Regions from separate parts of the Devosia sp. A369 genome, predicted to be linked through region 3. Evidence: predicted binding sites of a transcription regulator. Region 3 holds the regulator's gene; each other region holds the start of a gene.
The links. The regulator PhoB, encoded in region 3, activates phosphate uptake and scavenging genes when phosphate is short. The targets are predictions, from matches to a motif close to TGTCATNNANCTGTCAT.
Positions count from the first base shown of each region.

Region 1: the regulator PhoB is predicted to act here: its motif matches at 2,489-2,505, upstream of phnF (phosphonate metabolism transcriptional regulator PhnF).
Region 2: the regulator PhoB is predicted to act here: its motif matches at 1,947-1,963, upstream of ACX3OZ_RS06860 (alpha-D-ribose 1-methylphosphonate 5-triphosphate diphosphatase).

Region 1 covers NZ_JBTMWV010000038.1:10,323-14,323, forward strand. The annotation lists gene ACX3OZ_RS20320 (ABC transporter permease) at 1-833, opposite strand, end outside; gene ACX3OZ_RS20325 (ABC transporter substrate-binding protein) at 896-2,338, opposite strand; gene phnF (phosphonate metabolism transcriptional regulator PhnF) at 2,568-3,311, shown strand; gene ACX3OZ_RS20335 (lysophospholipid acyltransferase family protein) at 3,647-4,001, shown strand, end outside.
Region 2 covers NZ_JBTMWV010000004.1:40,443-44,443, forward strand. The annotation lists gene ACX3OZ_RS06850 (ABC transporter ATP-binding protein) at 1-483, shown strand, start outside; gene ACX3OZ_RS06855 (TIM barrel protein) at 954-1,862, opposite strand; gene ACX3OZ_RS06860 (alpha-D-ribose 1-methylphosphonate 5-triphosphate diphosphatase) at 2,026-3,165, shown strand; gene phnN (phosphonate metabolism protein/1,5-bisphosphokinase (PRPP-forming) PhnN) at 3,162-3,725, shown strand; gene phnF (phosphonate metabolism transcriptional regulator PhnF) at 3,833-4,001, opposite strand, start outside.
Region 3 covers NZ_JBTMWV010000016.1:40,925-44,925, forward strand. The annotation lists gene ACX3OZ_RS16195 (MFS transporter) at 1-544, shown strand, start outside; gene phoB (phosphate regulon transcriptional regulator PhoB) at 712-1,413, opposite strand; gene phoU (phosphate signaling complex protein PhoU) at 1,563-2,273, opposite strand; gene pstB (phosphate ABC transporter ATP-binding protein PstB) at 2,300-3,082, opposite strand; gene pstA (phosphate ABC transporter permease PstA) at 3,153-4,001, opposite strand, start outside.

The DNA.
Region 1 (4,001 bases), on a different contig from region 3:
AGCACGCCGAACTGCAGCACGGGATAATTCTTGTCGAGCACTGCATTGACCAGCACGCGACCGACGCCTGGCAGCGAGAACACCGTCTCGACAAAGATCGAGCCATTGACCAGCCCGGCAACTTCCAGCCCCAGCACCGTCAGCAACGGCACCATCGCGTTGCGCAGGATATGCGTCTGAGCCAGTTTGCGCTCGCTGATGCCCTTGGACATCGCCGTCATCACATGCGGCTGGGCAATGGCGTCCAGCATGGCCGCTCGCTGGTAGCGGGCCAGCGCCGCAATCATCGGAATGGCGAGCGTCAGCACCGGCAGGACATAGTGCGCCGCCGAATCCAGCCCCGTGGTCGGCAGCAGGCCCCACAGATAGCCAAGCAGCAGCACAAGACCGATACCCAGGACATAGTGGGGCACCGCGTAGCCGAGAAAGGCGAACCACATGGCGACTTTCGCCACGGCGCTCTGGCGCCACAGCGCCGAGGCGGCGCCAAGCGGGATCCCGATCAGTATGGCCAGCAGCAGGGCCAATCCGCCAATGGCCAGTGTCGCCGGCAGGCGTTCAGCATAGATCGACCACACCGATTCCTTGGTGAACAAGGATTGCCCGAAATTGCCGGTGAAGATGTTGCCAACGTAGATTGCAAACTGCTCTGGCAGCGACTTGTCGAGGTTCCACTCCTCTCGCAGCGCCTGCTCATGCTCGACGGTGGTGCCTTCGGGGAACATGCGCTCGAACGGCTCGCCCGAGAAGCGGACGGTGAGAAAGGCGATGACCAGTACCAATGCCAGCGCCACCAGGGCGCGCAGCAATCGGCCAGACATGAAATGGATCATAAAAGCTCCTGAAGCTCAGGACGAGGAGCAGGAGGCGGCAAGAGGCCGCCCCCTGCACTGACTTACTTGCCGACCGTGATCTGGCCCGCATGCAGCGGCAGAACATAGGGGCGGTAGGCGACGGGGATCTCGAACGAGATATCGTCACGCATGCCGTAGATCTCGTGGGGTTCGTACAGCAGGATCCAGCCGGCTTCCTGCTGCTCGAGCTCCAGCAGCTTGCGATAAGCGGTCTTGCGGGTTTCCACATCGGCGCCGAAGCGTGCAGCTTCGAACGTGGCATCCCATTCAGGGTGCGACGGTTTCCAGGTGCCACGCTTGGCGTAGTTGCTGTTGGCCGACCAGTGCACGTCCATCGCACCCATTGGGTCGGGATAGTACATCGGGTTGGACCAGGTGCTGATGTTGGTCTTCTGGTGGTCGACGGTTTCGACCTGCTGGAGTTCCAGGTTGAGGCCGCAATCCTGCCACTGCTGCTGGATCACCTGCGCCGCAAGGTTGCCGTAGAGGTAGTAGCTCTGCGTGAACTGGGCGATGATCGGCTCGCCATTATAGCCCGCCTCGGCCAGCAGCTGCTTGGCCTTCTCGACGTCGCGACCGCTATAGTCGATGTCGTCCATATAGAATGGCTCGCCATATTCCTCGAACTGGTGCGCACTTGGGACATGGGCCAGACCACCCCAGAGCCCATCAACCAGGGCCTGGTTGTCGGTGCACAGGCGCATGGCTTGACGGACCTTCAGGTCGACGGTCGGGCCGGAAACCTGATTGATGACCCAAACGTGGAACATTGGCCAGGTAACGCCCAGCTGGCTGATGCCATCGCGCTCCAGCGCCGGGGCCTGATCGGGCGGAATGTTGGCGACAAGGTCGAATTCGCCATTCACCAGACCGGTGATGCGCGAAGCCACTTCCGGCACGAGACGGAAGTCGAGCGTCTCGAACGGGGCCGCTTCGCCCCAGTAGCCATCAAAACGCTCCATCTGGGCGCGTTCGCCCGGCGTCAGCTGCACCACCTTGTAGGGCCCCGTACCGACGGGAGAGAGCAAGGCCTGATCGTAGCCGACGGCGTCGTAATGCTCCTTGGAGGTGATGCTCGCAGTGCTCAGCGACATCAACGCTTCAAATAGCGGCTCTTCGCGCTTGGTATGGATGCGAACGGTCAGCGGGTCGATGATTTCGACATGGTCGAAGTTGTAGTGGAACGTGCCCCAGGCCGAGGTGTATTCCGGGTCGGTGCCACTGAAGATCGGGTCGAGCGACGACTTGACGTCTTCGGCATCCATGGCGGTGCCGTCGTGCATCTGCACGTCGGCGCGCAGCTTGAGCTCCCAGATGGTGGGCTCGATCTGCTTCCATTCGGTCGCGAGACCGGGAACGAAGGACAGCGGACGTGCGAAGGGGTCGCGGGTGATCAGCGTCTCATACACTTGGTAGAGCATGGGAGCGCCGTCATTGCCCCACACATTTGGCGCGAACTTGGAGGTGAAGGTTGGCAGAGCCACACGCAGCTCCTGGGCTGCAACTGGCGTTATCAGCAAGGTGCTGGCCAAAAGCGCTGAGGTCAGCATGCTCTTGATAGTCATGGTGAAAGTCCCTGATTTGCGCCCCCTGATAGGGCCCTCAAAAAACCAGGACACCTGTCACCGCGCCGCATGACATGTCGGTGACAAACCCGATTGGTGCGGGCCGTGGTGGAGAAACTTCAACAAACTGTTACACCAAATACGCTATTTGGCGCGACGCGATGCCACCGAGACAGATTTCATGCCCCCCAGCCGACCCCCGATAGAAATCGAAGCCATCGCCGCCACGATCGCAGCGCAAATTGCCGCTGGAGAGCTCAGGACAGGCAGCAAATTGCCGACGCAGGTGGAACTGGCCGAACAGCATGGCGCAACCCGCCACACCATCAGGCGGGCGATTGAAGCCCTGGCCCAACAGGGACTTGTGCTGAGCCGACAGGGCAGCGGCGTCTATGTCGCGGGCCAATTGGTCGATTATTACGTCAAGTCGCGCACGCGCTATAATGACAACGTTCAGGCTCTGGCCCGAACCTCGCGGATGGAATTGCTGAGCCTGAATCAGCCCCGAGTCAGTGCCGAGCTCGCCCGCGACCTCACCATTTCGCGCCGCGCCCGCATCTTCGATCTGCGTCTGCTGCGCTGGACGGGACGTGATCCGTTGTGCGTCGCGAGGCACTATTTCTCCGCCGACCGGTTCCCTGATTTACCAAACCACATTAGCGAAGCCAGCGGCATCACCGACCTGATCCGGCGGCTCGGCGTGGAAGATACAAGGCGTAGCGACACCGCCATATCGGCGCGCCACCCCACCCGCGCCGAAGCTGAAATGCTGCGCATTCCTCAGGACAGCCCAGTCGTCGTCCTCGAAGGCCGCAATGTGGATACAAACGGCCGCCCGATAGAAATCAGCACCTCTGTTTGGCCGGCATCCCGCATCCGCGTTCATGTCTAGAAGCAAGCATGCACGGAAACCCTACGAAAGGCGAGCCATCGGTTTAGGTGTTGCACTCGTCCAAGACAGGTAGGTTTCGGGGCGGCAACGTCTATAAGCAGACGCACAGCCGAGGTCGTAATGGGCCACAGCGAGGATTCGACGGAGCGGCCGAACCAAAGCATCACATCACTCTTTATTCACCCCTGTAGGATTGCTGAACCGAAGTCCCTATCTGTACGAGCAGTGCGTACCCTTCAAAGGCTTGCTGGGCTCCATCCCCCACTTCCCTGATCATTTTGAGAGATAATATTACGAGCACCACCCATATTCGATCGGTAGCCTTCGATGTCGTGATGGCCGTGTGGACCGGTCTGTTCGCTATCGGAATACCTTGGTTCGCGGTTGTAGGTGGTCCGGAAAAGGCAATTCGTGCCGTTACTCGGCTTTGGGCGCGCGGGCTCCTAGGAGGCTTGCGAGTGGTAGTTGGTTTAGAGCACACGGTGAGTGGTCTCAGGTGTCAGACGCCTTGCCTAATCATCTCCAATCATCAGTCCATGTGGGAGACTTTGGCGTTCCTCGTGATGGCACCTGACGTTGCAATCGTCGCCAAGAACGAGCTGCTGAATATCCCGGTTCTGGGTTGGTATCTACGACGCTCTCCGATGATCATCATCGATCGCGCCTCCGGGGCGAAATCTTTCTCCATAA
Region 2 (4,001 bases), on a different contig from region 3:
GACGTGTTCCTGTTCGGCGGCACCATTCGCGAAAACATCGCCTACGGCCAGCTCGGCGCCACTGACGACGCCATCATGGAAGCGGCCCGCCGCGCCCGCTTCGACACGGTGATCAAGCGTCTGCCCGAGGGCCTCGATACCGTGGTCGGCGAGCGCGGGGTCAAGCTCTCCGGCGGCCAGAAGCAGCGCATCGCCATCGCCCGAATATTCCTCAAAAACCCACCCATCCTGATCCTCGACGAAGCCACCTCCGCCCTCGACACCGCCACCGAAGTCGCCATTCAGCGCTCGCTGAGCGAGCTGTCCCAAGGCCGCACCACCCTGGTTATCGCCCACCGTCTGGCGACAATCCAGCACGCCGACCGCATCGTCGTCATCGACGAAACCGGCATCGTCGAACAAGGCACCCACACCGCCCTCCTGGCCCAAGACGGCGCCTACGCAGTGCTGCACAAAGCGCAATTTGGCTATCTGGCGGGGTAGGGAGGCGACGCTCCCTTCTGCCCTTCTCCCCTCGTGGGAGAAGGTGCCCGCAGGGCGGATGAGGGGGCTCCAGTTCGCATCAAAGCATCGGGGCTCCCCACACCCCCTCCCAACCTCCCCCATCAAGGGGGAGGTGCCGCCCAGTGGTTGTGACTCGATGGTGCCCCGACCTCGATCTGATACCTCCCCCTTGATGGGGGAGGCTAGGAGGGGGTGCCGGTTTGGGCAGAGACGATGGGTGAACCTCAATACATCCCAAAAACTCGATGTCATCCCGGCCTTGAGCCGGGACCCATCCTGAGATGCCCGTTCTTTCTCCCTTCTCCCCTTGAGGGAGAAGGTGCCCGAAGGGCGGATGAGGGGTCTCTTTAACGCGCCTCAAAGCATGGGGTGACGCCACACCCCTCGCCCTGCTTTTCTGCTGAACGCAGAAAAGCTGTCCCTCTCCCTCAAGGGGCGAGGGAAGAGCACTACTGCGCCGCTGCCCTCACACCATCCAATCCCGCCAACCCCCGAGCCCGTCGCAAACATTCCCCCCGCTCACTCCGATACCGCATCCCGATCTCCATCATCATCACCGTCCCCGGCAAAAACGTCAGCTCGGCGAAAATCCCCTCCCAGTCGATATCGCCCCAGCCCAGCGGCAGATGCAGATCGCCAATCCCCATGGCGACGTTTTCGGCCTGATGATAGGGCACATAAAACCCCTGCGGCCGGCCAAAACTGTCATGCACATGCAGATGCCCGGTCACCGGCGCCATGGCCGCAAGCTGCTGGCGAAAATCCAGCCCGCGATAGGTGGATTCAATGTAGGCGTGGCTGAAATCGATCAGCCCCACCAGATTGGGGTGGTTCACCGCCCGCACCGTGTCGGCCACTTCGGCCGGCGTCTGCCGATACTGCCCCGGCGCGGTGGAAAAGATGTTTTCCAGCGCCACGCGAATGCCATAGGGGCGGCAGAATTCGGCCAGTTCGCCCAGCGCCTCGCGCTCGCGCTGGTCGGCGCCCGGGCGGTGGTGCCACTGGTCGGCGCGCAATTCCCCGCTATGCTGCACCAGGATGCGGGCATCGATGCGGTCGCAGATTTCGGCCAGCGCCTTGGCCGCCGCCATCTGGTAGGGCAGGGTGTCCGGGTCCATGAAATTGGACGACACCAGCCCATGCACAGTGTAGCGAAAATCGAACTGCTTGGTCATCGCGACGAGCCGATTGAGTCGCTCGGGCAGGATGCGCCCGCCGGCGATCAGATCGACCCCGGTGAGCCCGAGTTCCACCGTATCGGTGCCAATCTCGGCCAGCCGCCGCAGGTCGGCTTCGAGGCTGAACAGTTCCCCATCCTCGGAATCGGCATTGAACCCGGTGGCGACGATATTGCTCATGGCTGGTCCCCAAATCATGCCGGCTTGTTCTCGCCGCTGTGCATGACGATAATACGACCCTTGTCGGCGGGATAGATCGACTGTGGTCGCCAAACTGTCATGAAGTTCGGCTAGCGCAGGCCCCAACATGCCAGGCTTACGAACGCAGGATCGGCTTATCGTTATGAACACCGTCGCTCTCGGGGAACTTGTCCTCACCAATGCCCGGATCGTGCTCGCCAATGAGGTGCTGGAAGGCTCCGTGCGGGTCGATGGCGGCCTCATCACCGATGTCGGCGCGCCCAGCCGCAGCGGCGTCGATCTCGACGGGGATTATTTGATCCCCGGTCTGGTCGAGCTGCACACCGACCACCTCGAAACCCATTATGCGCCGCGCCCCAAAGTGCGCTGGAACCCAGTGGCCGCCGTGCAGGCGCATGACGCGCAGATCGCCGCCTCCGGCATCACCACCGTGCTCGACGCCATCCGCGTCGGGCTCGATGAGAATTCCGATATGGGCGCCGCCGAAATGCTGACGCTGGCAAATGCCATCGCCGCCGGCACCAAAGCCGGCCGCCTGCGCGCCGAGCACCATATCCATCTGCGCTGCGAAGTCTCCGCCCCCGATTGCCTCGAGAGCTTCCTGCTGCTCAAGGACGATCCGCAGGTCCGTCTGGCCTCGCTGATGGACCACGCCCCCGGCCAGCGCCAATTCGCCAGCATGGATGCCTACAAGACCTATTATCAGGGCAAGCTGAAAATGAGCGACGCCGCGCTCGCCGACTTTTCCGAGCGCCGCATTGCCGAATCCACCGCTCACGCCGGCCCGCATCGCCGCGCCATCGCCGCCGCCTGCCACGAGCTGGGCATTGTGCTGGCCAGCCATGACGACGCCACCCGCGACCATGTCGAGGAAGCTCTGGCCCTGGGCATTGACGTCGCCGAATTCCCCACCACGCTGGAAGCCGCGAAAGCGTCGCGCGCTGCCGGCATGGCCATCCTGATGGGCGGCCCCAATGTGGTGCGCGGCGGTTCCCACTCCGGCAATGTCTCGGCGCGGGCACTGGCCGAAGCCGACCTGCTCGATATCCTGTCCTCGGATTACATCCCCTTCTCGATGCTGCAGGGGGCCTTCGCGCTCACCGACACGATGGACCTGTTCAAGGCCATCCAGCTGGTCACCAAGCGCCCGGCCGAAGCGGCGGGTTTTCACGACCGGGGCGAAATCGCCATCGGCAAGCGCGCCGACTTCGTGCATGTGCGCGTCGAGGATGGTATCCCCATCGTGCGGACAGTGTGGCGTCAGGGCCAGCGAGTGATATGAGCGGAAAATTTGTTGCCGTTGTCGGGCCGAGTGGCGTCGGCAAGGACAGCCTGATCGGTTACGCCCGCGAACGGCTGGAACCGACCGGCCGCGTCGTCTTCGTCCGTCGCGTCGTCACCCGCCCCGCCGATGGCGGCAGTGAAGATCACGACAGCATGGACGAAGCCGCTTTCGCCGCCGCCGAAGCAGCGGGCCAGTTCACCCTGAGCTGGGGTGCCCATGGCCTGCGCTATGGTCTGCCCATTTCCCTCGAAGCCGACCTCGCCGCCGGTCGCGTCGTCGTCGCCAATCTGTCGCGTCGCGTCATTCCGGCATTGCTGGAACGCCACCCCGATGCGGTGGTGGTCCTGGTCACCGCCGAACGTTCGGTTTTGGCCCAACGCCTCGCCGCGCGCGGTCGCGAAACACCTGAGTCGATTCAGGCGCGTTTGGCCCGCAATGTTGACGACGGATTGCCGGAAAACACGATCCGCATCGACAATTCCGGCGATTTGGCAGCAGCCGGCAAGAAATTCGCCAGCATGCTGGCAGCCAATGCTGGCTTGGTCGAACCGGTCTAGAACCCAGCTCTTGCCACTGAAACCGGCGAGCCCCGATGCACTCCCTCCCCCTTGAGGGGAGGGCCGGGGTGGGGGTGTCGTGCCCTCAATCCACCTCGATCTGCGCCCTAAACCACCAATTCCATCCGCTCCGCCGGAAACCGGCTCAGCGCATAAGAGATTGGATTTCCAGCCGAATCCTCATCCACCGCCTCCGACACCAGCAGGATTGCCCCCGGCGCCAGCCCCAGCAATTTGGTCTCCTCCACATCGGCATGCCGCGCCGAAATCCTTGTC
Region 3 (4,001 bases):
GATGGGTAGCTGGGTCTGGGGAGCCAGCGCGGATGGCTTCGGGCTGGGGGCCGCCCTGGTGATGGCGAGCCTGGTGCTGCTGGTGTGTGGGCTGGTCGGGTTCCGGCTGCCGCTGCCGGAGTTCAATTCGCGGGACCTCAACCCGCTCGACACCTTCAATGAGCCGGTCCTGAAACTCGATATGCGACCGCGCAGCGGGCCGATCATGGTGATGATCGATTATCGCATCGCCCAGGAAGACATTCCGCGCCTGCTCTCGCTGATGGCGGCGCGGCGCCGCATCCGTATCCGCGACGGGGCCAGGCAATGGGCGCTGCTGCGCGATCTTGAACATCCCGATATCTGGACCGAGTCCTATCACGTGCCGACCTGGATCGACTATGTGCGGCACAATCTGCGGCGCACCAAGGCGGATGCGGAGAATAGCGAGCAGCTGCGGGCGCTGCATCGGGGGACCGAGCCGCCGAAGGTGCATCGGCTGATCGAACGGCAGACGGTGCCGCTGAGCGATGATACGCCGTTAAGGGATATTCCGGAGGTTTGAGGGGGCACCCCTCAGACGTGTAGAGATTTGGCCCACCCACGATGTCACCCCGGCCTTGAGCCGGGGCCCAGCCTGAAATGGAACCGGTGGCTGGATCTCAGGATGGGTCCCGGCTCAAGGCCGGGATGACACCGCGTTTTGGGGTGGGATGGTGCTCACCCGTGGGTTTACGCCACCTGGGCGAAGCGTTCGTCGAAGGCGTAGCCGGCGCCGCGGACGGTGCGGATCGGGTCGGTGTCCTTGCCGCGATTGATGGCGCGGCGGAGGCGGCCGATATGCACGTCGACGGTGCGCTCATCAACATAGACGTCATTGCCCCAGACGCCATCGAGCAATTGTTCACGCGAATAGACGCGGCCGGGGTGGCGCATCAGATATTCGAGCAGGCGATATTCGGTGGGGCCGAGATGGACGTCGCGGCTGGCGCGGCGGACGCGGTGGGTGGTGCGGTCGAGTTCGAGATCACCAACCTTGAGCGCAGCAGTAACCAGATTGGGATTGGCGCGGCGCAACAGCGCGTGGATGCGGGCCATCAGTTCGGGGACCGAGAAGGGCTTGACCACATAGTCGTCGGCCCCGGTGGCGAGGCCCCGGACGCGCTCTTCTTCCTCGCCGCGGGCGGTGAGCATGATGATCGGCACGCGGGCGGTTTCCTCGCGGGCGCGGAAGCGTCGGCACAGTTCGATGCCGGAGATTTCGGGCAGCATCCAATCGAGCAGGATCAGGTCGGGCAGCTTGTCCTGGACCGCCTGCTGGGCCTCGTCGCCGGTTTCGGCGGTGACGACGGCAAAGCCTTCGGCTTCCAGATTATAGCGCAGCAGGATGGCGATATCGCCTTCGTCTTCGACAACGAGAATGGTGGCGGGCATGGGGGGCTCCCCTTGGGCCGGCGCGCCGGCGTTCGATTTGTATCTCCCTCCCCCTTGAGGGGAGGGCTGGGGAGGGGGTGGTTTGGCGGGTCACTGATGGACCCCCACCCCCGACCCCTCCCCTCAAGGGGGAGGGGAGGAAAGGCCGATCAGGCCTTGAGCTGGGTGCGTTGCAGTTCCTGGACTTCGCTGGTGAGCTGCTTGCCGGTCTGCAGGTAATAGGCGCGCTCGGCGATGTTGGTGGCGTGGTCGCCGATGCGTTCGAGGTTTTTGGCGCAGAACAGCAGATGGGTGCAGGGCGTGATGTTGCGCGGGTCTTCCATCATGTAGGTCAGCAGCTCACGGAACAAAGACGTGTGCATGGCATCGACCTCGTCGTCGCGGTTGCACACTTCGATGGCGGCGGCGGCGTCGCGGCTGGCATAGGCGTCCAGCGCATCCTTGATCTGGCGCAGCACCAAGGCCGTCATGTTCTTGACGCCGTTATAGAAGCTGGGCTGCAGATTGAGGCCTTCGAGCTTGAGCGAGCGGCGGGCCAACTGCTTGGCCATGTCGCCGACGCGTTCGAGGTCATTGGCGACGTGGATGGAAGTGATGATGGCGCGCAGGTCGGACGCCATGGGCTGGCGGCGGGCGATCATCGAGACGGCCATTTCGTCGATCTGGCGCTGCATGTCGTCAATGCGCTGATCGGCGATGATGGTGAGGTCGGCCAGCTCGCGGTCGAGCTTGAGCAGGGCCTTGGTGCCGTTCTCGATGGCGACTTCAACCTGGCCGCCCATCTCGGCGATGGATTGGGCCAGTTGCGTCAGCTCGTCGCTATAGGCGGTAACGATATGGTCGGTGCCAGTCGGGGACATGGGTAATTCCTCTTAGGGCGCGGGCGTTAGCCGATGCGGCCCATGATGTAATCCTGGGTCTGCTTGTTGACCGGATTGGTGAAGATGTCTTCGGTGACGCCTTCCTCGATCAGATTGCCCAGATGGAAGAACGCGGTCTTCTGGCTGACGCGGGCGGCCTGCTGCATCGAGTGGGTGACGATGACGATGGTGTAGTTTTCGCGCAGCTCGTCGATCAGCTCTTCGATGATGGCGGTGGCGATGGGGTCCAGGGCCGAGCAGGGCTCGTCCATCAGGATGACTTCGGGACCGACGGCAATGGCGCGGGCGATGCAGAGACGCTGCTGCTGGCCACCGGACAGACCGGTGCCGGGCTCGTTGAGGCGATCCTTGACCTCGTTGAACAGGCCCGCCTTGCGCAGCGAGTTGACGACGATTTCGTCGAGGTCGGTCTTGGAGCGGGCGAGGCCGTGGATTTTGGGGCCGTAGGCGACGTTTTCGTAGATCGACTTGGGGAAGGGATTGGGCTTCTGGAACACCATGCCGATGCGGGCGCGCAGTTCGACCACGTCGAGGCTGGGATCGTAAATGTCTTCGCCGTCGAGCTTGATGACGCCGCCGACCTTGGCGCCGTCAATGGTGTCGTTCATGCGGTTGATGCAGCGCAGGAAGGTGGACTTGCCGCAGCCGGAGGGGCCGATGAAGGAGGTGACGGCGCGGTCGGGAATGTCGATCGAAATGCCGAACAGGGCCTGCTTGGCACCGTAATGCACGGTGACGTCGCGGGCGGTGAGGCGGATCGGGCGGTCGAGGGCGTCGATGGGGTTCATTGCGCTATTCACTGATTGCTGGGTCATCTTAACCGTGCTGGCGACCATATCCATTTGGGATGTCCTTTAGCTAGGCGCGCTTTTCGAGGCGCGAGCGCAGGTAGATGGCAACGCCGTTGAGGCAGATCATCACGGCAAGCAGGACCATGATGGCGGCGGCGGTGCGGGGTTCGAAGAAATTGCGGTTTTCATTGCCCTGCCAGAGGTAAATCTGCACCGGCAAGGCAGTGGCCTGATCGAAGGGGGTCATCGGCACCTGGGCGACGAAGGCCTTCATGCCGATCAGCAGCAGCGGCGCGGTTTCGCCCAAAGCATGGGCGACGCCGAGAATGGTGGCGGTCAGGATCGAGGGGAAGGTGACCGGCAGCACGTGATGGAACACCATCTGGGTCTTGGAGGCACCCATGCCGAGCGCAGCCTGGCGCAGAGCCGGGGAGACGCCAAGCAGCGCGCCGCGCGTGGCGATGATGATGGTGGGCAGCGTCATCAAAGTGAGCACCAGACCGCCGACGATGGGGGCGGAGATCGGCAGATGCATCCAGTTGATGAACACGGCGGCGCCGAGCAGGCCGAAGACGATGGAGGGCACGGCGGCGAGGTTGTTGATATTGACCTCGATGAAATCGGTCAGCCGGGATTTGGGCGCGAATTCTTCGAGGTAGATGGCGCTGGCGACCCCGATGGGCACGGCCAGAACGATGACGATCAGCATCATCCACAGGGTGCCGACGAAAGCCCCAAGCAGGCCGGCGGAGGCAGGCGCGGCGCGGCTATCGACATTGGTGAAGATCGACCAGGCAAAGCCGTTGGAGACGGTGCCGTTTTCCTCAAAGATATCGATGAGGGCGCGGGCGGCCGGGGTGAGCTGCTGCTGGGCGTCGCCGAGCGAGCGGTCGATATTGCCCTTGATCCAGTTGGC